DNA from 2 places in the Gottfriedia sp. NPDC058432 genome. Region 2 is predicted to be linked to the other one. Evidence: a T-box and tRNA genes for the amino acid it is inferred to sense, from the RefSeq annotation. Region 2 holds a T-box; the other holds one or more tRNA genes.
What was found. The T-box of region 2 lies ahead of ileS (isoleucine--tRNA ligase). A T-box ahead of a tRNA ligase gene usually reads a tRNA of that ligase, here a tRNA-Ile.
Positions count from the first base shown of each region.

Region 1: it has a tRNA-Ile gene. The T-box ahead of ileS (isoleucine--tRNA ligase) is inferred to sense a tRNA for this amino acid. The anticodon was not compared.

Region 1 is NZ_JBHXLC010000001.1:169-16,251, reverse strand. It holds gene ACFWM3_RS00175 (TraR/DksA C4-type zinc finger protein) at 1-434, shown strand, start outside; gene ACFWM3_RS00170 (TspO/MBR family protein) at 543-1,007, shown strand; gene ACFWM3_RS00165 (cold-shock protein) at 1,066-1,266, opposite strand; gene ACFWM3_RS00160 (TIGR00266 family protein) at 1,741-2,529, shown strand; gene ACFWM3_RS00155 (lipase family protein) at 2,616-3,410, opposite strand; gene ACFWM3_RS00150 (glycogen/starch/alpha-glucan phosphorylase) at 3,474-5,882, opposite strand; gene glgA (glycogen synthase GlgA) at 5,908-7,341, opposite strand; gene ACFWM3_RS00140 (GlgC family sugar phosphate nucleotidyltransferase) at 7,335-8,354, opposite strand; gene ACFWM3_RS00135 (glucose-1-phosphate adenylyltransferase) at 8,403-9,530, opposite strand; gene glgB (1,4-alpha-glucan branching protein GlgB) at 9,478-11,409, opposite strand; gene ACFWM3_RS00125 (DMT family transporter) at 12,097-12,996, opposite strand; gene ACFWM3_RS00120 (bifunctional transcriptional activator/DNA repair enzyme AdaA) at 12,993-13,547, opposite strand; tRNA gene ACFWM3_RS00115 (tRNA-Glu) at 13,990-14,061, opposite strand; tRNA gene ACFWM3_RS00110 (tRNA-Ser) at 14,073-14,163, opposite strand; tRNA gene ACFWM3_RS00105 (tRNA-Asn) at 14,170-14,244, opposite strand; tRNA gene ACFWM3_RS00100 (tRNA-Ile) at 14,266-14,342, opposite strand; tRNA gene ACFWM3_RS00095 (tRNA-Gly) at 14,359-14,429, opposite strand; tRNA gene ACFWM3_RS00090 (tRNA-His) at 14,436-14,511, opposite strand; tRNA gene ACFWM3_RS00085 (tRNA-Thr) at 14,521-14,593, opposite strand; tRNA gene ACFWM3_RS00080 (tRNA-Phe) at 14,625-14,700, opposite strand; tRNA gene ACFWM3_RS00075 (tRNA-Asp) at 14,709-14,784, opposite strand; tRNA gene ACFWM3_RS00070 (tRNA-Met) at 14,788-14,864, opposite strand; tRNA gene ACFWM3_RS00065 (tRNA-Ser) at 15,061-15,153, opposite strand; tRNA gene ACFWM3_RS00060 (tRNA-Ile) at 15,162-15,238, opposite strand; tRNA gene ACFWM3_RS00055 (tRNA-Met) at 15,248-15,321, opposite strand; tRNA gene ACFWM3_RS00050 (tRNA-Ala) at 15,349-15,421, opposite strand; tRNA gene ACFWM3_RS00045 (tRNA-Pro) at 15,432-15,508, opposite strand; tRNA gene ACFWM3_RS00040 (tRNA-Arg) at 15,533-15,609, opposite strand; tRNA gene ACFWM3_RS00035 (tRNA-Leu) at 15,622-15,708, opposite strand; tRNA gene ACFWM3_RS00030 (tRNA-Gly) at 15,717-15,791, opposite strand; tRNA gene ACFWM3_RS00025 (tRNA-Leu) at 15,814-15,896, opposite strand; tRNA gene ACFWM3_RS00020 (tRNA-Lys) at 15,918-15,993, opposite strand; tRNA gene ACFWM3_RS00015 (tRNA-Thr) at 16,002-16,074, opposite strand; tRNA gene ACFWM3_RS00010 (tRNA-Val) at 16,078-16,083, opposite strand, start outside.
Region 2 is NZ_JBHXLC010000009.1:43,355-59,437, reverse strand. It holds gene ACFWM3_RS11070 (MDR family MFS transporter) at 1-953, shown strand, start outside; gene ACFWM3_RS11065 (SemiSWEET transporter) at 1,228-1,482, opposite strand; gene ACFWM3_RS11060 (class I SAM-dependent methyltransferase) at 1,803-2,612, opposite strand; gene ACFWM3_RS11055 (HAD family hydrolase) at 2,922-3,578, opposite strand; gene ACFWM3_RS11050 (GNAT family N-acetyltransferase) at 3,694-4,236, opposite strand; gene ACFWM3_RS11045 (cytochrome P450) at 4,497-5,702, shown strand; gene ACFWM3_RS11040 (aminotransferase-like domain-containing protein) at 5,830-7,254, opposite strand; gene ACFWM3_RS11035 (LysE/ArgO family amino acid transporter) at 7,353-7,955, shown strand; gene ACFWM3_RS11030 (3-isopropylmalate dehydrogenase) at 8,541-8,837, opposite strand; gene ACFWM3_RS11025 (DJ-1/PfpI family protein) at 9,329-10,708, shown strand; gene ACFWM3_RS11020 (hypothetical protein) at 10,871-11,107, shown strand; gene ileS (isoleucine--tRNA ligase) at 11,386-14,481, opposite strand; T-box leader at 14,533-14,778, opposite strand; gene corA (magnesium/cobalt transporter CorA) at 14,934-15,875, shown strand; gene ACFWM3_RS11005 (DNA alkylation repair protein) at 16,033-16,083, opposite strand, start outside.

The sequences.
Region 1 (16,083 bases), on a different contig from region 2:
TTCCTACAGCAAAAGCGATGATCGAACATACTCATGATCAGCATATTTCAAGTTCAAGTATAAGATACGATCGTCCCGTTGAGGAAGAAGTACTAAACCCTCCATTTAGTAGAGATCCTAAAGATCGCTCAATGATGTATGACGCCGAAGATGCTTTACAAGATGTTGAAAGATACGGAAATTCTCAAACACCGTCTGATTTTGAATTTAATAATATTGAGGAGTATGGAAGCACATTTACTGAGAGCTATGAAAATGTAGGTTATGTAGAAGAATTTGAAAACTTTATCGGTACTGATATTTACGGAAAAAATCAAACTGTCTACCCTACAAAAAAACATGAACAATATGAACAAGATCTTGATGATTACGAAGAACAAGCTTTAAACGGAGAATTATCTGAAATTGATGTGAAAGACATTGAAAAGTACTAAATGAGTTGAAATTTCATTAAAAAACGATTACTACAATGTGGTCGTTTTTTTTATATTTTTAAATTAAATACATATACTTAATCAAGACAACTTAATTGAGGAGGTTTTATGGATATTAAGTTAATTGTATTATTTTTCTCCTTATACTGTTTATTTTTTATTTCATCTATTTTATTTCCAATCGACTACGAGTGGTATAGTCATTTAATTAAACCTAGCTATACTCCTTCAGGTAAAACAATCGGAATCATTTGGGCATTCTTATATTCTTTTATTTCTTTAAGCGTATGTATAATCGTTTCTTTAGGAAAATCCTTTAAAAAAGCAAAATGGTTTTATTTTGTATTTATTATTAATTATGTATTTAACCAGTTGTTTAGCTATTTCCAATTCAAACAAAAAGATTTATTGATGGCTACAATCGACTGCGGACTCGTCTTTGTTACAGCAATTCTTTTAACGACCATCGCTTACAAACATTCAAAAACTTCATTTGTATTACTCATTCCCTATTCTATTTGGTCATTATTTGCAACCTATTTAAACTACAATATCTACGTACTAAATAGATAGATTTCTAGATTAATATAAAAAGGCATCCTAAAAAAGGATGCCTTGAACATAACAAAAATTATTTTTTGTTTACGTTAGCTGCTTGTGGTCCACGGTTTCCTTCGATGATTTCGAATTGAACTTCTTGACCTTCTTCTAAAGTTTTGAAACCTTCGCCTTGAATTGCAGAGAAGTGTACGAATACGTCGTTTCCACTTTCAGTTTGGATGAATCCAAATCCTTTTTCGCTGTTAAACCATTTAACTTTACCGAATTCCATCGATAATACCTCCTAAAAATACATATATACACTATTAATGCGTGCATAAAAGAGGGGTAAAGAAAAAGAACGTCATTGTCCAATCGGCTAAAGGATTGCTACAACATTGAAAGTGGTCAAAACTTCTTTTCAAGACAAAGAAAAATGAGCGTTACTAAAAATTTTGTAGTGCAAATGTATCGTTAATTTCTTACCTTCAAATAAATATGCAGTTAATAGTAACTTAAATATATCATATCTGAAAAAGAGCGTCAATGACACTCGGGCTAAATTGAGAGAATTTTTTATATAATTCTTAATATTTATCTTTTATACATTTTGACCTACCTAGCTTTCTTTAAAAATGGTATATTTTCTCATTAATTAGTCAAAATAATCGAGGATTCTGTAATAATTTATCAAATTTTTTATTATTAAATAACTAGATTTTAGTATTACAATATTTGTATAGTTAAACTAAAAGGAGGAATAAAAATGAAAAATTCTCATGAAGTTACATATAAAATCCATGGCCATGATATGCAGTTTGTACAAGTAGAGCTTGATCCAAAAGAGACCGTGGTTGCTGAAGCCGGAGCAATGATGATGATGGATGATGGTATCGAACTTGAAACAATATTTGGTGACGGTTCAACGCAATCAGGTGGATTATTTGGAAAATTGGTCGGAGCAGGTAAGCGCCTTGTTACAGGTGAAAGCTTGTTTATGACTAGTTTTACAAACCGTTCAAGCTCTTTAAAAACTGTTAGTTTCTCCGCTCCATACCCTGGAACAATTATACCGTTAGATTTACATGAGTATGGAAATAAAATCATTTGTCAAAAAGATTCTTTCTTAGCAGCAGCAAAAGGAACTTCAGTTGGAATCGAGTTTAGAAAGAAATTGAGTACCGGTCTATTCGGTGGTGAGGGCTTTATCATGCAAAAACTCGAAGGTGATGGTCTTGCTTTCTTGCATGCTGGTGGTTCAATTTACCAAAAAACACTTCAGCCAGGTGAAAAAGTTAAAATCGATACCGGATGTATTGTTGGCTTCACTGGTGATGTTAATTATGAAATTGAATATGTTGGAAATGTAAAAACTGCACTTTTTGGAGGAGAAGGTCTATTCTTCGCTACATTACAAGGTCCTGGAACAATTTGGGTTCAATCATTAACTTTAGCAAGATTAGCTTCTCGAATTGGTCAATACTTACCAAATTCATCTAAAGAAGAAGGAAGTATATTAGGTGGACTTGGTAATTTGTTGGATGGTAAAGAATAATTTAGACTACTTTAAAAACATTTTTTGTATACATACAAAAACTAGTCAACGAAATCTTGACTAGTTTTTTTTTGTTCTATTAACCATTAGATTACTTCCTCTTCTTCTGGTTCTGCTTCACGTATTTTGTAAGTAAAGGTTGGAGTATAATCATAATCCGACTGCATCTTTTTAACGCCTTCAATATAAGTCGATAGAAGGTGACTATTCTTAATAGACCCTTTATTTAGTGAAAAAGTGATTGGATGTTTCACTTGTACGTATTCTAAAAAAATGTTTAATGGCTTCACTTCTACTTTAAAGGGTGGGCTTAAAGGGACCATGTCATATAAATTTACAAATCTTAAACTATGCCTAACATTTTCATCGTAGTTTTCTTTAAACTTTATATTCCCTACTTTAGGAGAGCCAAATGAATAGACATTCGGGTTACAAATTCCAGTCATTGCTATTTCATATCCTAATAACGTGGCCAATGAACCACCTAAGCTATGACCCGTTATGAATATTTTTTTTGAAAGAGCCTTTTCCTTCACAATTTCTAAAAGCATTTCTCGACAAGATTGATAAATTGATAGAAACCCCGAATGGACACACCCACCGTTCATCACATAAGGAAATAAGTCTTGATCAATTTTTAAATCAGCTAACCAATCCAAATCTGATTTCGTTCCTCGAAACACAATGTTCACGGATTCATCATTTTCAATAATATAGCCAAACCATTCTAGCTCGCTAATTGCACATGCTTTAATTGTATCTACTAATGAATAGCTTGCTGGAATCATAAATTTACCATCATTCTCAAACTGAGCATATGCCTGTTCAATGCAAAGTAATAATTCTAAGGCCTTATCATAGTCAACTGAAAGGAATTTCAACGTATCTCTCCTTTCTCGCTTTTCATCATGATATGAAAAACCTCCTAATAATCTAAGAGGAGGTTAAGAATGGTGTAAAGTTCTTTGATGAATATTCCATATTTCTGATGCGTATTGACGAATCGTGCGATCACTCGTAAAAAAACCTGATTTCGCAACATTGTTAAGACTCTTTATAGCCCAATCCCTTTTATTTTGATACGTGTTATTAATACATTCATGCGCTTTCACATATGAAGAGAAATCTCTAAGTAAGAAATACTCATCATTATAAGACATGAGCGAATCAAAAATTGGTTCAAATTCTTCTCTTGGTAACGGAAATAATCCGTGAAGCAATTGATCTAACGCCTTTTTTATTCGCAGATCATGATGGTAATAATCACTGCTTTTATATCCACCGTATTGGTAATAATTCAATACCTCATCAGCTGTAAGTCCGAATGTAAAAATATTCTCCTCGCCAACTTCTCTTAAAATTTCAATATTTGCACCGTCAAGTGTACCAAGCGTTAAAGCACCGTTCATCATAAATTTCATATTACCAGTACCTGAAGCTTCTTTACTTGCTGTCGAAATTTGTTCACTAACATCCGCTGCTGGAAAAATAATTTCACCTAATGAAACTCGATAATTTTCAATAAAAATCACTTTAATAAATTGACTTATATAGCGATCATTATTAACAATATCAGCCACTGAATGAATTAATTTAATGATTTTCTTAGCAAAGTAGTAGCCAGGAGATGCTTTTGCTCCAAAAATAAAGGTTCTAGGATGCATTTTAAAATGTGAATCTTCCTTCAAACGATTATATAAATACATGATATGTAAAACATTTAATAATTGTCTTTTATATGCATGCATCCTTTTTACTTGAATATCAAAGATTGAATCTGTATCTAATGCAATTCCATTTGTATAGTGAACATAATGTTCGAGAACTTCTTTTCTCTTTTTCTTTACATCCATAAATTGCGATAAGAATGCATCATCATTTTGATATTCTAATAGATTCTCAAGTTGAGTTGGTTCGTGTATCCAACCGTCTCCGATCGAATCATTTATTAAGCTACTAAGCTCAGGATTACATTGGAGTAACCATCTTCTATGTGTAATACCATTTGTTTTATTATTAAACTTGAATGGTTCATACTCATAAAAAAGCTTCATTTCTCTTTGTTTTAAAATTTCGGTGTGGATTTCAGCAACCCCATTAACGCTCTTACTGCCTACAATTGCTAAATGAGCCATTTTAACGACTCCATGAGCAATAATAGCCATTTGTTCAATTCGATCCCAATCACCAGGGTATTTGTTCCAAAGCTCTTTACAATATCTTTCGTTTATTTCTTCTACAATCATATAAATTCTTGGCAATAAAGGCTTAAATAAATCAACTCGCCATTTTTCAAGTGCTTCTGATAAAGTTGTATGATTCGTATATGAAATCGTTTGAGTTGTAATTTCCCATGCTTCATCCCAGGATAACTTTTCAACATCAATTAAAATTCTCATTAACTCTGGAATCGCTAAAACTGGATGTGTATCATTTACATGAATAGCAATTTCTTCATGAAGCTTACGAATATTACCATACTGCTCCTTATATGAATCTACTATTCTTTGAATACTTGCAGAAACTAAAAAATATTGCTGTTTTAGACGTAAAATCTTTCCTTCATCATGTGTATCATCTGGATATAAGAATTCTGAAACTGCTTCTGCCTCTCGCTTATATTTCATCAGTGATTTATTTGAGGAATGAGTAGACGCTTCAGCACTCCATAGTCTCAATGTATTTACCGTGTTTGTATGGTAGCCAATAATCGGTAAATCATACGGTACCGCTGTGATTGCTTCTGCATCATGAAGGCGGAATTCCAATCGATTTTTATTATTAAATGCTTCTACTTCCCCGCCGAATAAAACTTCAATTGCTTCATCATCTCTTCTAACTTCCCAAACATTTCCGTATTTCAGCCATTGCTCAGGTAGCTCCACTTGATATCCATCAACAATTTTTTGGTCAAATAGACCATGTTTGTAGCGGATGCCACATCCATGACCTGGCAAGTCTTGTGATGCTAACGAATCCAGAAAACATGATGCTAATCGTCCAAGTCCACCATTTCCAAGTCCAGCATCACTTTCAAACTCCTCAAGATCACTTAAAGAAATTCCTAATCTCTCGAGGCCAGATTCACATAACTCTCTAAGCCCTAGATGAATTAAATTACTTTTCAAAAGCTTTCCTAATAAGAATTCAATTGATAAATAATAAACTTGTTTCTTTCGCTCTAAGCGGTATTGTTCACTCGTTCCTAACCAATTACCGCTTATATGTTCGCGAATCATCGTTCCAAGTGTTTGAAATTGCTCTTGAGTAGTGCTATCTGCAGTACTCTTTCCATGCATACTTTCTAGTTTCTCTTTAAAACACCACTCAAACTCCTCCACACTAGAAAACATGGAATCACCTCGCCCTAAAAGATTTTTACTTTGAAGACTGCATATATAGTTTTGCATATTCTTTAGCAGATTTTAACCAACTTGAATCTCTTCTAATTGCATTCCTTCTGACTGATTTCCAATGTTTTTTATTCTCATAAATACTCAATCCACGTTCAATTGTGTGAAGCATATCGTGAGCATTATAGTTACTAAAAGTAAAACCAGTTCCACTCTTCGTCTCTTCATTATATGACTGGACAGTATCATTTAGCCCCCCAGTCTCTCTTACAATAGGAACACACCCGTACTTCATCGCAATAAGCTGACCTAGTCCACATGGCTCAAATAGAGAAGGCATAAGGAATAAATCTGCACCTGCATAAATCTGATGAGCAAAGCCTTCATCAAATCCAATATAAGCTCTTACTTTATCGTAGTAGTTATGCTCCATTGCTTTAAAAAAGTTCTCGAATTCTTCATCACCAGAACCTAAAATGACTACTTGGACATTATGATCCATCATTTGAGGGAATACGTGTTGAATGAGGTCAATGCCTTTTTGACTTGTTAATCGGGAAACCATTGCAATAATAGGAATATTTTCATCCACTTTTAATGCAAGTGACTCCTGCAATTTCAATTTATTTTCTGTCTTATTTTCGATGGTAAATTCATCGAAATTAGAGTAAATTTTTCGATCAGTAGATGGATTATAAATTGTTTCATCGATTCCGTTTACAATCCCAAAAAGTTTGTGATCTTGCTCACGTAATAGTCCATCTAATTGCTCTCCAAAAAATTCATGCTTAATTTCTTCTTTATAAGTTGGACTAACAGTTGTTACGAAATCGCTTGAAATGATTCCAGCTTTCATAAAGTTGATACAATCGTAAAATTTCAAATAGTCATCGCGGAAATATTGTTCATCAATACCTAACATATCGTCCATTACTTCTTTTGAAAATACGCCTTGGAATTGAAGGTTATGGATTGTAAAAACAGATTTCATTTTTGGATTAATCTCTTTTAATGCGCCATACTCTTTCATGAAAAATGGGATCATTGCTGTATGCCAGTCGTGACAGTGAATTACATCTGGTTTAAAGTCTAATTCTTTAATACATTCAATTGCAGCTAAAGAAAAGAATGCAAAACGCTCACCATCATCAAAATGACCGTACAACTTATCACGATTGAAATAGTATTCGTTATCAATAAAATAATAGGTTGTTCCTTCTACTTTCAATTCAAATAAACCACAATACTGTTTTCTCCAGCCTAGATTTATAGAAAGCTCTTTTACTAGCTTAGCCTCTTCTCTATATTTAGCGGGAATTAACGAGTAGAATGGAAGCATTACTCTTACATTCATATTTAGTTTATTTAAATACTTCGGGAGAGCGCCTGCAACATCTGCAAGCCCTCCCGATTTAACAAATGGTACACATTCTGAAACAATATATAAAACATTTACCACTGAATCAACGCTCCTTGGACTGAACCTTTTTGAAGCACTACTGGCTCACTTAAGCTTCCTTTTATTTCAACACCATCTTCAATTCGAACATCTTTATCTAAAATAACGCCATCTAATATACAATTATCTCCAATGATTGATTTTTGCATAACAACACAATTGCGAATAATTGTATTTTTTCCAATTTTCACAGCTCTTGAAATAATACTATTTTCAACCGTTCCCTCAATTTCACATCCATTAGCTACAATTGAATTTTTTACAATAGCTTCTTTTGAATATTTTGTTGGTGGCTCATCTTTAACCTTAGTAAAGACAGGATAAGATTTTAAGAATAATTGATTCCATGTCTCAGGATTTAATAATTTCATACTTTGCTCGAAATAATCCTCAATTGTTTGAATGATTGAAACTTGTTGAGGTATTTCATACGCACTTAGATCAACCTCATTATTTTGATCGCGTACAACGTCCATAATTGTTTCATAGCCTTTTTCATGGAAGTTTTCAAAAAGCTTTAACAATAACTCTTTTTCAAGGATATAGATATTTAAAGATTTACCGAACTGCTTTAACTCAGTAATTTGAGCATTTGTTTCGATATGTCTCTTTAAAACTGGTCTAAAATCCACTGAACAAATCGTATAAGTATTTGCTACTACTACATACTTTTGAGTAGAACGTTGTAAAAATTGAATATGCTTTTCGATGAAATCGAATGTACCAAAAGCTCCATCAGTTGGCTCAGGCGTAAAAATAAATAGTCCATCCTTTTTACGATTTAAGTCCCAATGCTTACCAGAGCCTAAGTGATCAATAATTGATCGATAAGGTTGATCAGGAAATACAGCGACACTCGTAATACCTGAGTTCACCATATTACTTAACATAAAATCGATTAAACGATATCGACCTGCATAAGGAAGTGTTGCTAATGGTCGATGCTGTGTTAACGGCTTTAAAGATTCAAAATGTGTTGACGCCTCAATTATTCCTAGCATAGTATGTTTCATCAAATAACCCTCTCAATCTATTTTTCTATTTGAGGAATGAGCCACCTCTTATTCTCCGCTTGTAACTAGAATTACCTCTTCATAATCTTTCTCAGGACCTAGAAGACTTCCATCAGGAATAACCATTCCAGGAGCTACTACTGCACTTTCAATTCGAACATCTTTTCCAATAACACAACCTGGCATAACGACAGAATCTTTTATCATACTGCCTTCTCCGATTGTTACTCCTTGGAATAATACAGAATGTGATATAAATCCTTCAACTACACACCCCTCATTAATTAGAGAGTCTTCAACGATTGCCGTAGGTGCAATATATTGTGGTGGTTGGTTCGGATTAACTGAATATATGCGCCAATCACGATCATATATATTTAGTTCACTATCCTCATTTAACAAATCCATATTAGCTTCCCATAAGCTTTTTACTGTACCAACATCTTTCCAATAACCTTTGAAAGGGTAAGCAACTACTTTTTTCTTTTCTTCTAATAAAAGTGGAATAACGTCTTTACCAAAGTCATTACTTGATTCTGGATTGCGATCATCCATCTCTAAAAACTCTTTTAAAACATTCCATTTAAAAATATAAATTCCCATTGATGCTAAATTACTCTTTGGATATTGAGGCTTTTCTTCAAATTCTATAATATCCATTTCATCATTTGTATTCATAATCCCGAAACGGCTAGCTTCATCAATCGGAACTTCGATAACTGAAATAGATACATCTGCTTCTTTTTCAACATGATAGTCTAACATTTTACTATAATCCATCTTATAAATATGGTCGCCTGAAAGAATCAACACATATTCAGGCTGATATTGCTTTATATAATTTAAATTTTGATAAATCGCACTTGCAGTACCTGTATACCATTTAACGCCAGATGCTTCTGAATATGGAGGTAGAACAGTTACCCCACCATTTAAGCGATCTAAATCCCATGCACTTCCTATACCAATATATGAGTTTAGTACTAGTGGTTGATATTGGGTTAGCACCCCAACAGTATCAATACCTGAATTTGTGCAATTACTTAAAGTAAAATCTATTATTCGATATTTACCTCCGAAAGCCACGGCTGGTTTTGCTAGTTCCTTTGTTAAAGAACTTAATCTACTCCCTTTTCCCCCTGCTAGTAACATTGCTACGCATTTTTTCTGAACCATTGCTGCTAATCCCCTTTCGCATTTTAACTGGACGTATGATTGTAAAACTAAAGGCAGGTAATGCTATTTCAATACTGTATGGTAAACCATGAAATGGTATTTCTTCTGATTCAATGGCAGAACGATTTATTTTACTATCGCCACCAAATTGTACATAGTCACTTGAAAGCAATTCTTTAAAACGCTGCTTTGCTGGTACTCCAATTCGATATGTGTCATAGGAAACTTCTCTAAAATTACAGATTACGATGACATAATCTTCTTTGTTTTTTCCTTTTCGGATAAATGAAAATACACTTTGATCTGCATTATTTGCATCAATCCATGAAAATCCATCCCAATGATTATCAACTTCATAAAGTGATTTATTTTTTTTATAAATCGATAATAATTCTTTGAAATATTTGTTCATCTTGGAATGATATTCATAATCTTTAATCATCCAATCAACTTGCTCTAAATCCTTCCACTCATCAAATTGCCCAAATTCACTTCCCATAAATAAAAGCTTCTTACCTGGATGAGCTAAATAATAACCAAATAGTACCCTTAATTGAGCAAACTTTTCCTCGTATGTACCTGGCATTTTATTTAGCAAAGATTTCTTACCATGTACTACTTCATCATGTGAAAAAGGTAAAACAAAATTTTCTGAGAAGGCATATAAAAACGAGAAAGTCATCTTATTATGATGATGCTTTCTTTCCGTTGGGTGTTTCTCCATATAAGTCAAAACATCATTCATCCAACCCATATTCCACTTAAAATTAAAACCTAATCCACCTTCGTATGTAGGTGCAGTAACTAATGGCCAATCAGTAGAATCTTCTGCAATCATTAATACTTGTGGATCATGTTCAAATACCGCTTCATTTAATTTTCTTAAAAAGTGAGTTGCAAAAGGATTCTCTTCATTTCTATTTTTCCAATATAATATATTTGCAACTGCGTCTACTCTGAAACCATCAATATGAAAATATTCCATCCAATATAAGGCGTTTGAAATAAGAAATGATTTTACTTCTGGTTTTGATAAATCAAAATTCGCTGTTCCCCATACTTCATTTTCTCTAGCATCATAACCTTCATATTCATATGTCGGTTCACCATCAAACATGTATAGTCCGTGAGAATCCTTACAAAAATGACCTGGGACCCAATCCATAATGACTCCTAATCCTTGCTGGTGGCATTCGTCAATAAAGCTCATTAGCTCATGAGGATTTCCATATCGACTAGTAGATGAAAAATATCCTACTCCTTGATACCCCCAAGAACGATCATATGGATGTTCAACTAATGGTAATATTTCAATATGTGTAAAACCATGATCTTTTACATATGGAATTAGTTCTGTCGCTAGTTCCGCATAAGTGTAGAAATCACCGTTTTTCTTCTTTTTCCAAGATCCTAAATGTACTTCATAAATCAAAACTGGTTCTTCATATACAGACTTTTTAAATTTCTGCTTACGATATTTTGCATCTTTCCATTTGTAGCCCGAAAGATCATAAACGATCGAAGCTGTGCTTGGTCGTAGTTCACTATAGAATGCAAAAGGATCACTTTTTAATAAAACATCACCATGTTTGGTTGATATTTCATACTTGTATATCGTCCCATGACCAATTTCGGGGATATATATCGTCCAAATCCCTTGATCGTTCAACTTTTCCATTTCATGTTCAGAACCATTCCAATTATTAAAGTCCCCAACAACTGAGACACCTTTCGCATGTGGAGCCCACACTGTAAAATTAGTTCCAACTTTATTCCCTTTTTTTACTACATGTGCCCCAAAGCATTCATGGCTATGGAATAAACTTCCCTCATGGAATAAATGCACATCAAACTCAGTTGGCCGTGTCAAAAGCAACATCCTCACCTCATTACAATCTCTTAAATTCTTCTATCTCTTAATATTCTACAAATATATATATTCACCTTGTTTTTATGCAAAAAAAATTCAAAAAAATTTTTCCGAAAATGAATAACCATTCATGAAACCGTTGTCATTATTGCACTTGTCGTAAAAATGTCGAATTTGTCGAACGAATATTCATGTATATTTATACATCATATTCCGAAATTCCCTTGTAACAATTTGTAAAAATTTGATTTTTCATAAAATTTCATACATATTTCACACTTTTATCTCATATAAACTTTATATTTAAAAAGATTTGTAGAAGATTGTCGGATTAAGTAGGAGAGTTTTTTGGGGGAAAATATTTAGAAATCAACAACAAACTATTTAGAAATTCAGATGCGAAATTAAAAATAATCTCTAAACTGAATTCAATTTATACGGTAATATGGAAGACCAAGCAAATATATGTGTTGATCAAAATAGTGTAATTAAATTAACTGACTTACGTTAGAGGCAATTCAACAAAAATTATTGAGATCCATTTATATAGGTTCACTTCAAACTTACTAAAGCTCGTGTCAATTTCATTATTTTCCTGAACTGACTTTAAGCTCACTTAAATAACAATCGTAATATAGTAAAAAGGATCTTCGTTTTTTACGAAAATCCTTTTTTGTCATATTCTTCAATTGCTTATTAAACTTGCATTCGTTTACTTGATGATACTACACGTGAACGAATATCTGAAATTAGAAATACACCACATAAAATGACAAGAAAACCAAACAACATTCCTAATGTAATATGTTCTTTCAAAATAAGAACTCCCCAGATCATTCCAAACACAGGAATTAAAAAAGTAACACTTAATGTTTTGGTTGGCCCAACACTTTCGATAAGATAAAAGTACAATAAATAGGCTATAGCAGTACAAAATAATGCTAATCCTAGAACTGCTAATATAGCAACTCCCGAAATTTTATCTGTAAATGCAGTAAAATTTAAAAATGTAAAAGGTAAAAGTAAAATTGCAGCACCAATTTGTTGACCTGCTGCAATTGATAGTGGTGGCACTGAAGCAAATGCTTTCTTTGCATAAACACCTGCAATTCCATATGAAATAGTCGACAAAACTGCAAGTCCAATTGCTATTTTAACATCATAAGTAAACGGAATTGAACTCCACCCTACTAACAAAATCACTCCTATTACTCCCACTATTATTCCAATCCACTTTCGCATACTCAACTTTTCTTTCGTCCATAAAAAGACAACAAGCGCTGTAAATAATGGCGTCAAAGAGTTTAGAATGGATGACATTGAGGCTGTCAGATGCAATGCTGATGTAGCAATTAATGTAAATGGAATTGCTGCATTTAATGCCCCTATTATTAAATATTGTCTCCATCTCTTTTTAAAGTGTAATGACTTTTTAGTAATTACCAAATATAGCACCAGGGCAAACGCTGCAATTGTAACTCTTCCTTGTATTGTTAAAATTGGTCCAAAAACTGGTGAAGCTATTCGAATAAATAAAAATGAAGCTCCCCATAATGCAGCTAGGCTCAATAAAGCTATTCCATCTTTTAATTTCATTTATTTAACCCCTTTCTGAATATGGTTGGAGTGTAATGAAAATGATGACGAAACATGCTTGAAAAATGTGCCGAGCTTTTAAAGCCAAGTTTATGCGCTATTTCAGTTATAGTTTTCTCAGTATCTTGTAACAATCCTAAAGCTTCTATCATTCTTAACTTAGTTGCGTATTCTAACGGTGATAAACCTGTGGATTTTTTAAATAATCTTTGCAAGTGAAATTTACTTACTCCAACTTCCTTTGCTAACCGATCCAATGTTAAGCTATTTCGATATTCTTTTTCAATAAAATGTTTAGCTGATAAAATAATATCCTCTTCATTTGTGTGAAGTAAATCAGGGCGACACCTTTTACATGGACGGTATCCTTCGTTAATTGCCAAGGAAAATGACGGATAATATGATACATTTTCTTTTAATGGAGTTCTTGACTTACACGAAGGTTTACAACAAATCCCAGTGGACTTAACTGCATAAATAAACACTCCATCGTAGTTTTCATCGCATGATTCAACTGCATTCCACATGACCTCATTATTTAATCCGTTCATTTAATCACCTCATCTTTAGCTATTCACATTTTAACACTAAGATATTGCGCTTGCTTTCAATTTCTTGCTTTCTAATTTCTATGGAAGAAGGATAATAGTTAATAGATCAACTGATGATGTTTAGATTTAAAATGAGTGAAAAGGATATTAGTATTGAAAAATAAGGATTTGTGACTCGAATGAAGAATAATGGAAAAGAGGAATAGCAAACCCGTGGAGAGCTAGGACTACGATGTGCTGTTTCTATTACTTTATTTGTAAAATTGACAGCAAACATATTACAACTATAAGAGCTCCCTCCCTGTACATCCTAAAATGAAAGAAGAACACTCTAATATATGAAGAAAGGCGTATTCAATTAAATGTCGTTCACTAAAGTCCTAAAAAAGACAAATAAAAAACTCAGTTACCTGTGTTATCACAAATAACTGAGCTTTAGTTATGACCCGTACGGGACTCGAACCCGTGTTACCGCCGTGAAAGGGCGGTGTCTTAACCGCTTGACCAACGGGCCAAAAAAAAATATGGCAGAGAAGAAGGGATTCGAACCCTCGCACCGGTTACCCGATCTACACCCTTAGCAGGGGCGCCCCTTGAGCCACTTGGGTACTTCTCTATCATATGGCTCCGCAGGTAGGATTCGAACCTACGACCACTCGGTTAACAGCCGAGTGCTCTACCACTGAGCTACTGCGGAAAAACTAATTATAAAAATTAATGGTGGGCCTAAATGGACTCGAACCATCGACCTCACGCTTATCAGGCGTGCGCTCTAACCAGCTGAGCTATAGGCCCATTAAATTTTATAAAAAGCGGGTGATGGGAATCGAACCCACGACCGAAGCTTGGAAGGCTTCTATTTTACCATTAAACTACACCCGCAAAATATGGGGCGACCGATGGGAATCGAACCCACGAGTGTCGGAACCACAATCCGATGCGTTAACCACTTCGCCACGACCGCCATAAAGAGTGCCGACTAGAGGACTTGAACCCCCAACCTACTGATTACAAGTCAGTTGCTCTACCAATTGAGCTAAGTCGGCTTATTATAATAATCATTTTTTGTATTTAAGATGGTGGCTCGGGACGGAATCGAACCGCCGACACGAGGATTTTCAGTCCTCTGCTCTACCGACTGAGCTACCGAGCCAACTTAAATGGCGGTCCCGACCGGGATCGAACCGGCGATCTCCTGCGTGACAGGCAGGCATGTTAACCGCTACACCACGGGACCATTTGGTTGCGGGGACAGGATTTGAACCTGCGACCTTCGGGTTATGAGCCCGACGAGCTACCAGACTGCTCCACCCCGCGATAATGAGGATACTATTTAATATAGTTCCAATAAAGTTATTTTGTTAAGACCATCCCAATCTTAGGATGATTATGCAAGTAGCAGCTCGATTGGTATGCTGAAGTAATTTCTTCGAAGCATATTCGTTCGTGCTCCACCCCGCGATAATGTGGATACTAACTAAGTTAGTTCCATTTATATAAAGTTTAATAAAAATGGAGGAGTAAGAGGGATTCGAACCCCCGCGGGCTGTTACACCCCTGTCGGTTTTCAAGACCGATCCCTTCAGCCAGACTTGGGTATTACTCCATTATAAGTGGTGGACCTTGTAGGACTCGAACCTACGACCGGACGGTTATGAGCCGTCTGCTCTAACCAGCTGAGCTAAAGGTCCTTAAATAAGTAGCGGCGGAGGGAGTCGAACCCACGACCTCACGGGTATGAACCGTACGCTCTAGCCAGCTGAGCTACACCGCCATAATAAATTAATTTAAGTTCTTCAAGTGGAGCCTAGCGGGATCGAACCGCTGACCTCCTGCGTGCAAGGCAGGCGCTCTCCCAGCTGAGCTAAGGCCCCATGTTTTAAATGGTCGGGAAGACAGGATTTGAACCTGCGACCCCCTGGTCCCAAACCAGGTGCTCTACCAAGCTGAGCCACTTCCCGTTCAGAATTACAGGTGAAGCAATATGGCGCGCCCGAAAGGACTCGAACCCATAACCTTTTGATCCGTAGTCAAACGCTCTATCCAATTGAGCTACGGGCGCATATTATAAAAATGGTACCGAGGGCCGGACTCGAACCGGCACGGGGTCAACCCCCGCAGGATTTTAAGTCCTGTGTGTCTGCCATTCCACCACCCCGGCAGTATACATGGAGCGGAAGACGGGGTTCGAACCCGCGACCCCAACCTTGGCAAGGTTGTATTCTACCACTGAACTACTTCCGCATATACTGATTAACAAGATAAATGGTGCGGGTGAAGGGACTCGAACCCCCACACCGAAGTACTAGATCCTAAGTCTAGCGCGTCTGCCAATTCCGCCACACCCGCAAATATTTTCTTTTTAGAAAATGGTGAGCCATGAAGGATTCGAACCTTCGACCCTCTGATTAAAAGTCAGATGCTCTACCTACTGAGCTAATGGCTCATAAAGAGTGCCGACTAGAGGACTTGAACCCCCAACCTACTGATTACAAGTCAGTTGCTCTACCAATTGAGCTAAGTCGGCATATGGTGG
Region 2 (16,083 bases):
ACAAAAAAATAAATATCGACTGGTTTGGCGGAATCTTACTAGTCACCACTTTAATCAGTTATCTTCTCACTCCTGTACTTCATCAAACAGAAGGATATGCATGGAGTGAACCTAAAATGATTGGTTTACTAATTTTAGGAACCATTTTACTTGGCCTATTTATTTTTGTCGAGTCAAAAGCAAAAGAACCAATTATCCCATTGCATTTATTTAAAAATAGAAACTTTGTTGTCATTTCGGCTCTTGTATTTGTATTTGTTCTTGCGATAATGGGTTCACTTTCATCTTTCCCATTCTTCTCGCAAAATGTACTCGGTTTAACACCTACTGAATCTGGCTATTTAAATGTACCAATTATGGTTGGTGCAATGGGGGCAAGTGTAGTTGCTGGTCGAGTAATGAATAAATTCTCCTATCGAAATATTTACGGTGTTTCATTTATTATTCCTATGATCGGTTTCTATTTACTTACAGGTATCACGGCTCACACTTCAATTATTACATTCGTTTTTTATTTCATTATTCTTGGACTTGGATTCGGTGCACTATTTAACAATGCATTAATTGTTCAAGAATCAGTTGAAAAAGAAAATGTAGGGATTGCTCAATCTGCCGTTATGTTATTTCAATCCATTGGTATGACGATTGGCTTTAGTTTATTTGGTTCATTATTAGCCTCTAAAATTACATCAGGGATGAAATCACTAGCTGGAAGTCTTACTGTGGATCAATTACTACAATTAAAAAATGTAGAAAATGGTATGATTCCAACAAATCTTGATTCTAATTTACTAGAAAAAGTAAAAACAGTCTTCACTCATGCATTCCAGGATTTATATTGGGTATCTTTCGTGCTTTCCATTTTAACATTTTTAATTTGTTGGGGACTGAAAAAGGAAATTTTAATAAAGAAAGATGAATCAAGTAAAGTAAAAGAAGTAAATTCTATTTAATTTAGTACACAATTCCATTTTGTAATACTGCTTCAGTTGACGGAAAAAGCATTTAAAAAATAGTGATTTTTAAACAATTGAGTTATCATTTTAAAGAATATTCTGAGGCATTGCTCATGCAATGCCTTTTGTTGTTGTTAATTTGCTAATAGTGGACGGACAAATCATCATTGATCCTCCATTGGACTTGAGATTTGTCACCTCAAACAACTTTTAGCCGCTAATCATATTTTCTAAGTTCGGAACTTTCACCCTTTAGTTCAAATATACCTTTTTATGAACGTAGACTTTTTAACTTATAAAATAAAATAATTGCTGCAAACACAAACGTTACTGAATTAGCCGAAATAACTGCAAAATCATGAATAAATATTCCGTAAATTAACCAAAGAAAAACACCTGCACTAAATAAAATATACATAATTAGTGAAATGCCTGACGTGTCTTTTGTTTTTATTGTTTTAATTGCTTGTGGTAAAAAGGAAGCTGTCGTTAATACAGCAGCAATCAATCCGATGATTTTAATCATTAATAATTTCCTTCCTTATATTAGACTGTTTCTTCAAAAAAAGATCCATGCTTGTGATGACTCGGATATATGATGAATTTAAATCTAATGCTATTTAATATTCCCAAGTTTTTATTAAATTCCTTTTTTACTAAACTTCTAAAATAACAAAATAAATAGGGCTGTTTATACAGCCCTTGTGATCTTTTACTAACAAATGCATTAGTTGTATAAGTGAATAGATTAAAATCTTTATTTTCCCTATATCTTATTACATCTTTGTATCCCAGCACCCACAAAACCGGTTTAGCAGGATCTTTCCTTTAAATTCAGTATTAATATTAGTTTTTCTTACCAATGTATAGCAGGTGAGAGGAATTTCCAAGAATATAAGGGTCTGTTGCTTTTTCTTTAATTAAATTTATAATTTTTTCTACCTCTGCTTCACCTTTGTCTCTCCAGTAATTCCAATTATCATTGTTTAAAATAGCTCCTACATTTGAACCAATTAACTCCAAAGTTTCAAATCCATGAGTTTCCATAAAAGGATTGATGTCCTCAATATTAAAATAATATGCGCCTGTAAAACGCCCCTCATCTGAATGATTGAAACAACCAGTTTGTGAAAACTGATGAATAGTGTCCATATTATCGTTTGGCTTCCAATTATTTGGAGATAAGAGCGATGTAAATATATGCCTAATCCTAGGCATAAAAGCAACAAATACTAGTCCATTCTTTTTAGTTACTCTATTTAACTCTTGAACAGCCATTATACGGTCATTTTCTTCCTGTAAATGATACATTGGACCAAGCATTAATGATGCATCAAACTGTTCATCATTGAGCATATTAAGCTCTCTCGCATCAGCAGTATAAAAACCATCGAATTGCCCTTCTATTTGAAAGTCTTGAGCTTTGGTTTTAGCAATCTCAACTAATTTAGGTGTTAAATCAGTTAATGTTACTCTATATCCATCTTTAGCAAGCTCCATTGAGTATTTTCCAGGTCCAGCTCCATTATCAAGTATATATCCTGTTTCAGGCAAATATTTCTTTATAAATTGCCAATTCACTTGGAACTCAATTGGTTCGCGTTCAAGCCTTCCCCACTCATCAAATTGATTATAGTAGCTTATTATTTTGCTCATTAAATTTCACCTATTTTCATTTTTTAATACCAATTCTACATAAATCACATACTATCCTTCTTCAACTAATCTGCTATTTGGTGCAATAAAAATGACCATCGAAGCAGTCGTTCCTTTTAAAACATTTTAAATTGCCCTAAAATACTTAAAGTAAGAATTAAAAAGTGAAGTAATTTCTAATTGACACTGATATCACAATAAAAAAAGAGATACAAATTCAGTTGTGAATTGTATCTCCAATGTATATGCTTTTTATTGTTTTCATCCAAATAACCGAATCCATTGACCTTTTTGGGAAGGGTTTCTACTTTACTTTCCAGTTATATGCTTAATTACATCTTCTAAAGATTTTTCTGCCATAGATGATAATCGTAAACTATGATTCTCAAACTCTAAATGTGAGGTAACCTGATTAGGAACAATTACACAGTGTAATCCTGCTTTCGTTGCAGCAATTAATCCGTTCAACGAATCTTCAAATGCAATAGCCTCTGATACTTGAACTCCAATTTCCTCAATTGCTTTTAAATATAACTCTGGATCTGGTTTAACTTTCTTTACATCATCTTTTGTCTTAATTACTGAAAAGTATTTATAAATATTTAATTTTTTTAAGAAACTTTCTACCCATTCTTTTGATGAGCTAGAAGCTAAAGCTATTTTTAATCCCGCATTTTTTGCTGAAATTAAATAGTCTTCTACACTTTCTCTTAAAGAAGGCTCGAGTAGTTTCTCATCAACTAGCTCTTTAGCCATTTGTTCGATTAGTTCTTTTTCAATTGGTTCTTTTAAATTTGAATTAATAAAATCGAATAAAATCTCATCACTTGTTCCCACAACCTCTGAAAACTTTTGAAGAGTTAACTCCACTTCATACCGATGTAGTACTTCCTTATATGCTTCGAACCAAACAGACTCAGTATCGACAATTAGACCATCAAAATCAAATATTACAGCTTTAATCATTCCATTTCTCCTTTTCCTTAGTTGGACCATTTTACTATATTATGATTATTTCAGTTTATCATTTTTCTAGAGCAACAAAAATTATAAATATAATATCTAAGTTTAATAGTTCGCTTTATTTTTGCCAATCAGGTTTAATGAGAGAAAATACGTTTAAATCATGAGACTGATCCCCTTGAACTAAATAGCCTCTCAATAATCCTTCCTTTTGAAAGCCTATCTTCTCAACTAAGGTAGCTGAGGCTGTATTATCTGGGAAAATATTAGCTCCAATTCGATATAGTCCTAGTTTATCAAAGCAATATGATGTAATTTCCTTAATTGCTTCTGACATAAATCCTTTTCTCCAATATTCAGGTAATAAATCATATCCAATTTCAGTTCGTCTAGCGTGTAAAACTAAATTATTTAGTCCAATTGTTCCGATTAATTTTTTTGATTCTTTTTCTACGATTCCAAAGCGTATTCCTTGTTGATTTTCAAATCTAGTTTGAAAGGAATCGATCATTTTAACCGCTTGATCTTTTTCTGTAAAAGGTTCCATACCATAGTATTTAATTACCTCTTCATTTGAAAAGATGGAAAATATCTCATCTACATTTTTTTGTGTAATTTGTACTAAAGATAATCTCTCTGTTTCTAGAACTGGAAAATCCATCATATTACCCCTTTCACAACCATCGAATTATTTCATAAAAATCAGTTTTTCAATTGAAATACCTTATTTTACCATAAATCATGATTTAATTTTCTTAAATTTCATATGATTTATTTATTATTCATTTATACCTAATTCCTCATGAAAATCATTCTGTACAAAAGTATCCTTTTTTTGTGTTATCCAAAATTTGGGAATAATCCATTTTCACAGAAATAGAAATAAATAGACTCATTTCATTCATAAGGGAGAACAGGTACATGAACAATCAATTAAAAGTGAATCCACAGCATTTTTACAAAGATCCATATTCGTATTTTAGTAGCGCGAGAAAAATAAGTCCTATGCTTTACACAGAGCTATTTCAGAGAACTGGTTGGCTAGTAACAGGTTATAGAGAAGCAGAAATCTTGCTAAAAGACCCTCGTTTTATAAAAGAAGCATCCAAAGTCACTCCACCTGAACAATTACCTGAAAGTGTTATGCCTGCAATTGCAATAAATCAAAAAATGATGTTATTTCGAGATGCTCCTGATCATACGAGATTGAGAAATCTCGTGAACAAAGCCTTTTCTCCAAGAATGGTTGAAAATTTACGAGCTTCTATAAATGAAATTGCTGATCATTTAATCGCAAATATGAAGGGGAAATTTACACACGAGCTAATTCGTGATTTTTCATATTTATTACCTGTATTTGTAATAACTGACCTTTTAGGTGTTCCAAAAGAAGATCGAGATTTATTTCGCAATTGGTCTGATGCATTTATTAAATTTATTGATTTTAATACGACTATAGAGGATTTAGAATTAGTATCAAAGCATATTCTTGATGCTTCTAATTATTTCAGACATCTTATTTCTGAAAGAAGATTAGAACCTAAAGAGGATTTAATCAGTAATTTAATCGTAGCAGAGGAATCTGGAGACAAATTAAATGAGGATGAAATGATCGCAAGTTGTCTTCTATTATTAATTGCTGGTCATGAAACGACGGTTAATTTAATAACGAATGGCTATTATTTATTATTAAAACATCCTGAGCAATTTGAGCTATTAAAAAATGATTTAACGTTAATTCCTTCTGCAATAGAAGAAATATTAAGATACGAATCACCCGTTATTTTTACATCTAGATGGGCTAGAGAAGACTTTGAATTCGCTGGAAATTCGATTAAAAAAGGCGATTACTTTATGGTTTCATTAGGTGGAGCCAATTACGATCCAAAAATCACAAATAATCCTGAAACATTTGATATCACTCGAAAAAATATAAAACATTTATCCTTTTCATCCGGCCCGCATTTCTGCTTAGGTGCACCTCTTGCTAGATTAGAAGGACAAATTGCAATAGAAAAACTAATAAGACATTTAGTTAATCCAGTTCTAATTGAGGAGCCGACTCGCCGTAAAAATGTTGCTTTTCGTGGGTTTGAAAACTTAAAAATTCAAGCAAGTATTCAATAAAAGACTAAGTTGCAGTAATAAAAATAACACAATAAATAAACATAAAAGAGCATCGAGATCTCGGTGCTCTTTTAACTGTTCAAAATCGGTTTCTTATTATCAACACTCTCAAAAAAATGAAATAAAATCACAGTTGCTGGATTATTTGTTGTAAAATATTTAACCCTTTTTTTAAGTCTTCCAAAGACGCGTATGCATATGAAAGACGAATATGGTGTAAATCTCTTGGATCGTAAATATAACCTGGATTTATCAATATATTTTGTTTAAGTAATTTTAGAAATAAAGTCTTATTTACAATTGGATTATGAAACCTGAGCCATATGTAGAAACCACCTTCAGGCTTTTTCCATGAAGCTATTTTTTTAAATTCCTTTTCTAAAATTTCTTCTACGTATTTAGCTCTTCTTTGCAATTGTTCACGAAGGTTAATAAGATGCTTTTCGTATAGTCCATTTGAGATCCAGTATGATACGATTTCTTGCGAAAAGCCACTTGAACCATAATCTGTTTGCATTTTAATATCAGCCAATCGTTCAATTACAGGTGAAGGTGCAACAACCCAACCAATTCTTAATCCCGGACTTAGTGTTTTGGATACACTCCCTATATAAAGAACTTGCCCTGATGTATCAAGCGATTTTATAGCCGGTGAAGATGATTCAAATAGCAATTCGTGATAAACATCATCTTCAATAATCGGAATTTGTAGCTCTTTGCAAGTATTAAATAGATTTTGTTTTTCTTTCAACGACCAATTATAGCCTGTTGGATTGTTTAGTGTTGGAACACAATAGAATAAAGATTGCCTCTTCCCTTTAAGTGCACGTATGTTATCTGGTAATAGATGTTCCCTTGAAACTGAAATCATTCGCATTCCATTAGATTGAAAGGGATGTACTGAATTTAAATACGAAAATTGTTCTTGAAATAAAATAGATCCCTCTTCTAATAATCCAACTGCAATTAATTGAAGTGCTTGAAGTGCACCTGAAACAATTAAAATGTTCTCTGGTGCTGATTCAATACCGCGTTTTTTTAAATAATTACATAAAATTCCTCTGAGCTTTTCACTTCCTTGCGGAGATGAATAACCAATTGCTTTAGAATCAAGTGAAATCTTTTTTAACGAATCTTCTATTTGTTTAGTTGGTAGTAAATCAGGTGATAATTCACCTGTTCCAAGACGTATGATATGATCCATTTGCTCATATTCATTTATGAGTTGAATCGTATGGTAGTTTGGTTTATGAATACTTGACTCAATATGTCTCTGCCAATTTGGTTGATATTTGCTCAAAAGTACGTTCCAGGAATTGTTAGCCACAAATACCCCTGAACCCACTTTTGATTCGATCAAACCATCTGCCCTTAATTCATCAAGTGCAAGTTGAACGGTACTGCGGTTCACATTAAATTGCGTTGCTAGTTGGCGCTGTGTTGGAATCTTTGTGCCAACAGACCAATCACCTCGTTCAATACGAGATTTTATCCAATCTACAATTTGATCTTGAACAGTCAAATGAGAATCACGATTTGGTTTCCATTTCATCTAACTCCCCCTAAATTGGATGGATATAAAACCATCCAATTGGTTGTTTTCTTTTAGTTTTATCATAGTACGATAGTAATTGAAAGGGAGTTGATTAGATGGAAGCTATTATTCATGGTCTAGTCTTAGCATTCGGACTTATTTTACCTTTAGGGGTACAGAATGTATTTGTATTTTCACAAGGTGCTACTCAATCAAAACTAATTCGAGCGCTTCCAGCGACTTTTACTGCTGCGCTATGTGATACTTTTTTAATTCTTTTAGCTGTTTTTGGACTTTCCACGATCGTTCTACAATTTGAATGGCTAAGAATTAGTCTGATGATTTCTGGTATTTTGTTTTTAGTTTACATGGGCTATGTCATTTGGCGTTCTAAACCAACAACAAGTGAATCGAACAGAGCATTACCTAGCCGTCAGCAAATCATTTTTGCTTTATCAGTATCCTTATTAAACCCTCATGCAATCTTAGATACAGTGGGTGTGATTGGAACAAGTGCATTAAAATATGTCGGAAAGGAACAAGTTCTCTTTACGATCGCATGTATTGCAGTATCTTGGATTTGGTTTTTGGGATTAACGGTCGCCGGCTCAATCATGAAGAAGATAGACAGCACAGGAGGTTTAATGAACATATTCAACAAATGCTCCGCCATATTTATTTGGGGTACCTCCATTTATCTTTTAATTGGTTTAACTTAATGTATTTTAGAGGATACTCGAATAATGATCATCCTATATTAATAGTTTTACATAATCATAGGGTAATTGAATAAGTGTTTTTAATTTTATCTTTTTACAGTAGGTTTAGTAAAAAAATAGTTATTAAGTAGAAAAATGACAGACTAAAATTTTATTAGTCTGTCACTTCACTTTACATGATTCTTAACAATCAAGTTTTTTAGTTATTAAGTTATTTGGATCTATATTTCTTTTAATCAACTAGTCCATACTTTCCTCAAATAGAAAGGTTAATTATTGTAGATTTTTTCTATAAAGAAAGCACCTCAATATTTTGTTCAATCAAAATTCATTTCTAATTCATGTTAATCGAACAAAATATGATCCCTATCATTCTTCCAATTTTAATAGATTTAATTTCTACATAATGTTTCTATCTCCTTTGATTTTAAGGCGGGTTATTTTACCCTTGAAATGATCGTAATTTCTAATCAATGGAAGATGTATTCTTAGTTATTCGACAAAAATTAATACACAAAAACGGTCTGTTCTTAATCCTCTCAATTCGGTAGTTGAACCAAATTTAATTCTATTTAAACTGCTTCTTTACTTCTGCAAGCTTTTAAAAAACTTTATTATACTTACAATTATTGCAATCAGGAAAACTATTAAACTATTTATTAATAGATAGCATCCCACAAGATTTAATCCGAAGAAGAATCCAAAAGCATCTTTAAGAATAATCATTGCGATGAATCCCTCAACAATTGCTAAAACTCCTGCAGAGATCAGGATAATAAATGCAGAGAAGTATATATTTTTCGTTTTTCGATAATAAAAAAATGCGATTAAATTTACAGATAATATTGAAATGATCAGTAATAACATTAGAAGTTGTGTCACCATGTAATCCTCCATGTGTACATAATTTTTATTATCAATAAACAATTAGTAATTTCCGATTTAATATATCCATATTTTACCATATGTTTTAAAAAGAAAATTTAATAATTATTTTTAGGAAAATTTAAAGGAATACAAAAGGGGCTGCTGTCAAATTAAATACTAATTTGTCAGCAGTCCCTTTATGTAATCAACCTCTATTTATTGTTCAAGTTACAGTCTACTTCTTTTAAATTGAAACGGTTTTTTAGCGCATGCAAGGAGAGACTATTTCGGTCTCTTTCTTTTTCTAGGGTCTGAAACCAGTTAAGTCTGAAGTCTGAAATAAAAATCAAGCTCTAGCACGATTACCAAAGGTTTAGAAAAAACGTAATATGAAATCAAGATAAAACAAATACCCTGCGGGGGTACTTCAAGATATTATATTAATACCCAAAAGGGTGAGATTATTATGATAGTCAATACATTTGTTTCCGAAGGAGGATTATAACATGAAAAGATTAGTCATGCGTTTAGCTGTTTATTTATTAATTTTAGTTGTGTTTGTCGGGGGACTTGAGCTTTATGGCTTTAATCGTCATCAAAAAGATTTTTACTTAAACGTTCGCCATGAGCCAGTTCCTTCACTACAAGGAGTGAAAGTTCCCCAGTTTGACCCAAATAAACCTACTGTGGCAGTTGTGATGGCGGATTCATCAATACCAACTGAAGATTTCGATTTTCTCATTCCATACACACTGTTTTCTATGACGGATGCTTACAATGTATATGCTGTTGCACCGGAAAAAAACATCAAGTCATTATCAGGTGGTTTGGATGTAATCCCACATTACTCTTATAAAGAACTGGATAATCTATTAAATAAAAGTCCAGATATCATTGTTGTTCCTTATATGAAGATGACAGATGAAAAGAAATATAAACCAACTCGCGAATGGATTCAAAAACATTCCAACAGTAAAACGACGACGTTTTTAAGTATTTGTGGTGGATCAGAGAATCTTGCTGATGCAGGTTTATTAAAAGGGAAATCCGCCACTTCACACTGGCAAGCTTTACCTCTATTAATCAAGAAATATACTGAAACACAATGGAAAGAGGATGTGCGGTTTGTTCATGATGGAAACACCTTAACTACAGCCGGTCAAAGCGCAGGGATCGATGGAGTACTTCATCTGATTTCTCAGAAACTAGGGGAACCTGTGGCTGCAAAAATAGCTAAGGAAATTAATTATCCTACGTACCATTTCGTTCAAAATCCAAAAGTAGAACCTTTTAAGATGAATTTAGAATTTACAACATATTTACTAAATCTTGGATTCAATTGGGATAAGAACCAAAACGGGGTTCTTCTGTATAAAGATATGGATGAAATAGCTTTATCTTCTATATTTGATTCTTATGGAGATACCGGAACTACACAAATCTTGACTGTGTCAAGTTCAGATGCTCCAATAAATACGAAACATCATCTTAATATTCTGGCTAGGCATCAAATAGCTAATGCTCCGAAATTAGACAAAATGATCATACCAGGTGGCGACGCAAAATCACTTGCTGGAAAAGATATAAAGCTTTGGGATGAAAAAGGTAATGCTAAAGAGACTCTCCTTATCCATAGTGACTCACCAAACAGATATCTATTCGAAGCACCATTAGAAGACTTAGCTAAACAAGAAGATCTGTTAACTGCCAAACACGCTATTAAACGTTTCGAATATCGTGCGCATGGTATCCATCTTGAGGGCAATCCATATCCGCTTAAAACTTACGGCCATTTACTTCTAACCGTTCTACTATCTTTGTTAGTAGCTTTCTGTATTGACAGACGATTCATTATGAAAAAACCAATCTTCAACTCGAATAAATAATCCAATTATCCATTACCGCTTACGGGCGGTTTTTTCATTTATTTTATGTCAGCTAAAAAAGTGCTCCCCCATTGGAGGTGAAATTGCAAATTTAAAGTTCGTCACCACTCACTTTTTTATGTCTTTTTAATATTTTACTAAATAAAGTAAGGGGGCAATAATATGGATTTAAATGAAAATTTTATTATTATTCTTCTCAAAGAAATTTCAAATTTATTACTTAGTGGTAATCTAGCTGAGACTTTCGCTTTTGCAATCCTACTAAGAACAATAACTAACGATCGAATAATAAGAGACTTGTTCGTTTTATTAATCATTGTCATACGGATCACAAATTCGAATGAGAATCATGATGCAACAAATGAATCAACTAACAATAATTCAACTGCCACACTATAATATTTTAGTCTTTTAATTTAATTTTTCATTGCATATTGTAAAAAAAATATACAATTGTTTTGGTGATTTTCTTTCCCCCTTTAAAAAAATAAATTAGTATCAAAATTAAAGCATTTAATGATTGTTATGATAATAAGTTTCTTTTTGTTTCTAGATATCCATCTATCGATATTCCAATAAAACTCTTATAATCTATAGCCCAATTTTTTTGTAGTTTGCCTAAAAAAATGACAGACTAAAATATTGTTTTAGTCTGTCATTTCACTTTAACGATTCAATTAATTAGAAGCAACTAATTCAATTTCAGATTGATAATCACCAACTTTAATTTCTTTTCCGTTTACATGGTTCTTAACCACTAGTTTTCTCATTAATAAGTTTTCCTCAAGCATTCCTTTAAACTTTTCAATGATTTCAATAAACTCTAGATTAGCTGTTATTCCAATATCTACACGCATATTAATTGGTAGATTCAATTCTTTTCGGTATTCTTGAATAGACCTAATTAGTTCTCTTACAGTACCTTCTTGGATAAGCTCTTCTGTTAGTAATGTGTCGAGTGTCACTGTATAATCACCATACGTCGCAGATGCATATCCTTCTTTTGCACTTTTTTCAACTAAAATATCTTGTGCATCGACTTTAACAGTTTCTCCTGTTTCAATGACTACATTAACGTACCCGCTCTCAATCACTTTTTTTGCTTCTTCATTTGTTAATGTTTGAAGTGATTTATTGACTAAATTTGAAAGCTTTCCAAATTTTGCTCCTGATTTTTTAAAATCCAATTTCATTTTTAAGTTTGAAAACTCATTTTCATTGTTTACTTGTTGGAATTTTTTTACGTTTAACTCATCTAAAACAATTTCTTTATATAAATCCCAATCGATGTCCTCATTGTTGCTAACTAAAGTTAAACTAGCTAGTGGCTGTTTAATCTTTAATGAATTTGCATTTCGAATGCTTCTTCCAAGTTCCACAACTTTTAGAACTGCATCCATTTCCTTTTCAAGCTGATCATCGATTAGTGTTTCATCGCAAACTGGAAAGTCAGACAAATGGACACTTTGTTTTGTTAAATTAAGATATACATCTTCCGCTAAGAATGGTGTAAACGGAGCTAATAATTGACTTACTTTTGTTAATACTTCAAACAGTGTATAGTAAGCCGCTGCCTTCTCTTTATTCATTCCATTTGACCAAAATCGTTCTCTAGATCTTCTTACATACCAATTGCTGACCTCATCTACTAATTTAGCAATGTCTCTTGCAGCATTTGTAAATTGATAATCCTCTAAATTTTTCTTTACATTTTTGATTGTGCTATGCATACGTGAAATGATCCAATTATCCAATGTACTTGATTGATACTCATATTGTTTGTTTGAATTAAATCCATCTAAATTGGCATATAAACTGTAAAAACTATAAACATTGTCGAATGTATCAATGAGTTTCGATTTAGCCTCTTGAACAACTCTTTCTGAAAAACGTTTCGGGTTCCAAGGCGCACTATCTACTAATAAAGCCCATCTTAATGAATCTGCTCCATATTTATGGATTAATTCTACTGGATCAAGTGCATTACCTTTACTCTTAGACATTTTTTGACCATTTTCATCTAATACATGGCCAAGTGATAAAACTCGTTTATACGGTACTTTCCCAGTAAATAAAGTAGATACTGCAAGCAAACTATAGAACCAGCCTCTCGTTTGATCAATCCCTTCAATGACAACATCTGCAGGGAATTGTTTTGCGAATTTCTCTTTATTTTCAAATGGATAATGATATTGGGCAAATGGCATCGAACCGCTATCGAACCAGACATCAATTACTTCAGCTGTTCTTTTCATAGCCCCACTACAATTTGGACAATTAAAAGTGATTTCATCAACAAATGGTTTATGCAATTCAATTGAGTCGTCAATTTCTTCAACTGAATAGTTACATAATTCATTTATACTTTTTGGTGCTAATTGATGATTACATGAATCACATTCCCAAACATTTAATGGGGTGCCCCAATATCTTTTTCGGCTAATATTCCAATCTACCATTTGTTCTAAAAAATTACCGAATCGACCGTGTTTTATATGATCTGGATGCCATGTTACTTCTTCATTATTTTTAATAAACTGTTCCTTTAATGCTGTCGTTTTGATAAACCAACTTTCATTCGCATAATAGAGAAGAGGTGAATCACAACGCCAACAATGAGGATAGCTGTGCTCATATTTTTCTTTACTAAATAATAATTCATATTCAGCTAAATACCTCACTATATCTACATCACACTCTTTAACAAAACGACCTTTAAAATTAGGTACTTCATCAGTATATTGACCCTTTTCATTCACTACATTTACAAAAGATAAACCATTTTCTTGAACAACCTTATAGTCATCTTCTCCGTATGCAGGTGCGATATGGACAATTCCAGTTCCACTACTTTCTGTCACAAAATCAGCTTTCACAACTTTATGTCCGACTTCAACATTTACGAAATTAAATGGTGCTAAATAGCTAATACCGATTAGATCGGCCCCGAGAAATTCTGATAAAATGACGTAATCAGCTTTTAATACTTTTTCTAATAGAGCCTTAGCAAGAATATATACGTCCTCACCTTTTTTAGCACGAACATATTCCATTGTTGGATTTACAGCTAACGCTACATTAGCTGGAAGGGTCCACGGAGTTGTCGTCCATCCAAGGAAATAGACATTTTCTTCATCTTGCAATTTAAACTTAACCGTTGCGGATAAATCCTTAACGTCTTTATATCCTTGCGCTACTTCATGTGAGCTTAATGATGTTTGACAGCTAGGGCAATAAGGTGAAACACGATGACCTTTTACTAGTAAACCATTTTCATGAATTGTCCCAAGGATATTCCATACACTTTCGATATAGGAATTATCCAATGTTACATATGGATCATCCATATCAACCCAATAGCCTAACTGCTGAGTAAAATCTCGCCATTGTTTCTCGTAAGTAAAAACACTTTCTTTACATTTCTCAAGAAAAGCTTTTACACCATAACGTTCAATTTCTGCCTTACCTGAAATGCCTAACATCTTCTCAACACCTAGTTCAACTGGTAAACCATGAGTATCCCATCCAGCTTTACGAACAACTTGAAAACCTGCCATTGTTTTATATCTTGCTACCACATCTTTAATTGTACGACCTAATGCGTGACCAACATGTGGCAAGCCATTTGCAGTTGGGGGACCTTCATAAAAAACAAAAGTTTGTTTATTTTCTCTTTGTTCAATTGACTTAATAAAGGTATTATTTTTAGACCAAAGTTCACTAATCTTTTTTTCGCGATGCTGAACTGTTGCTTTTGTATTTTCTTTTTCCATATGATATCGCCTCTCTTATTTTTTTAAAGCACACAAAAACCCGCCCCTATGATAAGGGACGGGTTTAACCGCGATACCACCCTAATTCTATTGAAAAAAGTCCGTTCTTCAATAGCACTCAGCCACGTACAATCATACGCGTTCCTTTTAACGGTAGACACCCGTTCAAACCTACTTATGTTTTCAGTTTGACTTCTCGGAGAGGATCTTCATTTAAGTACTATTCACCGGATTTCAGCTTCCCCCGGCTCTCTGTAGAACAGTATCGAAAATTACTTTTCTCGTCATTGAATTCATTTGTGTGCTTTAATTGTTATTTATTATATCCATCTAGTATTAAAAAGTCAAAGTTTTCTTAAACATTTTTTCTTAATTCAAATTTAATTATTTTGATTCGAGTATTGTGATAAACTGATTTTGGAGAAAATTAACGAGAAAAGTGGTGAGCAAAAATGATCAAAACGATGGCTATATACAAAGACGGAACCCATGCATTTGATGTATCAATTGAAGAATTAAATTCCGAACTTATTGATTGGGTTTGGGTCGATTTTGAAAAACCTAAAAAAGAAGAAATTGATTTATTACGTACTCAATTCCACTTTGATGAAATAGCAATTAAGCATTGTGTAAGCTATAAAGAAAGACCAAAAATGGATTATTACGAAGGCTATCGTTTTATCATTCTACAATCATTGCAGGAGAATATGGAACAAGCTGAAATCGATCTCTTTTTATCCCACAAGTACATCGTTTCATTTTGTTGGGAGAAGTCTAATGCGATCCAAATCGTGTGGAACAAACTAAAAGAATTAAAGAGTACAAAAGGAATGAAACCAGAACGAATCCTGTATCATATTTGTGATGAAATTGTTGACAAATTCTTTCCAATCGTCCAAACAATTGAAGATGATATTGAAGAGATTGATGAATTAGGGTCAAATTCCGATCTAAGCATGATCGATGGAATTAAAACACAACTAAGCAAGTTATCAAAAGTAAGAAAAGCAGTGAAACCAACAAAAGATTTAATTTATCGTATATTAAATTCAACACATGTTGAAATTGACAAAGAAACGACAAAGAGATTAAGAATCGTCTACGAACACTTAGTAAAATTATTAGATGACATTGCAGACAACAGAGAAATGGCAAATGACATTAGAGAAAGTTATATTTCAACGAACTCACATAAAATGAATAAAACGATGAAAATGTTAACATCAGTCTCAATTGTGTTCATGCCATTAACCTTCATCGTCGGAGTATACGGAATGAATTTTGTTCACATGCCTGAACTTCAATTAAAGTATGGTTATTATTACTGTTGGGCCATCATGCTAATCATTATTATTGGATTAGTGATGTGGTTCAAGAAAAAAGATTGGTTCTAGAATCAAAAGAAAAATCAATCTACTTCTAAATTGTTCCCTTTACAATTGGCACTTTTAATAAAGTTATCCAACAAAAATAAAATGACCTCTGTACAAGGTCATCTTATTTTTGTTTGTACCTAATTATATATTCACACTTAGTTTTGTTATTTTAAAATTACATTGATTCCGCTGTTTTTTCAAACATTACACTTTGATCAATTAAACC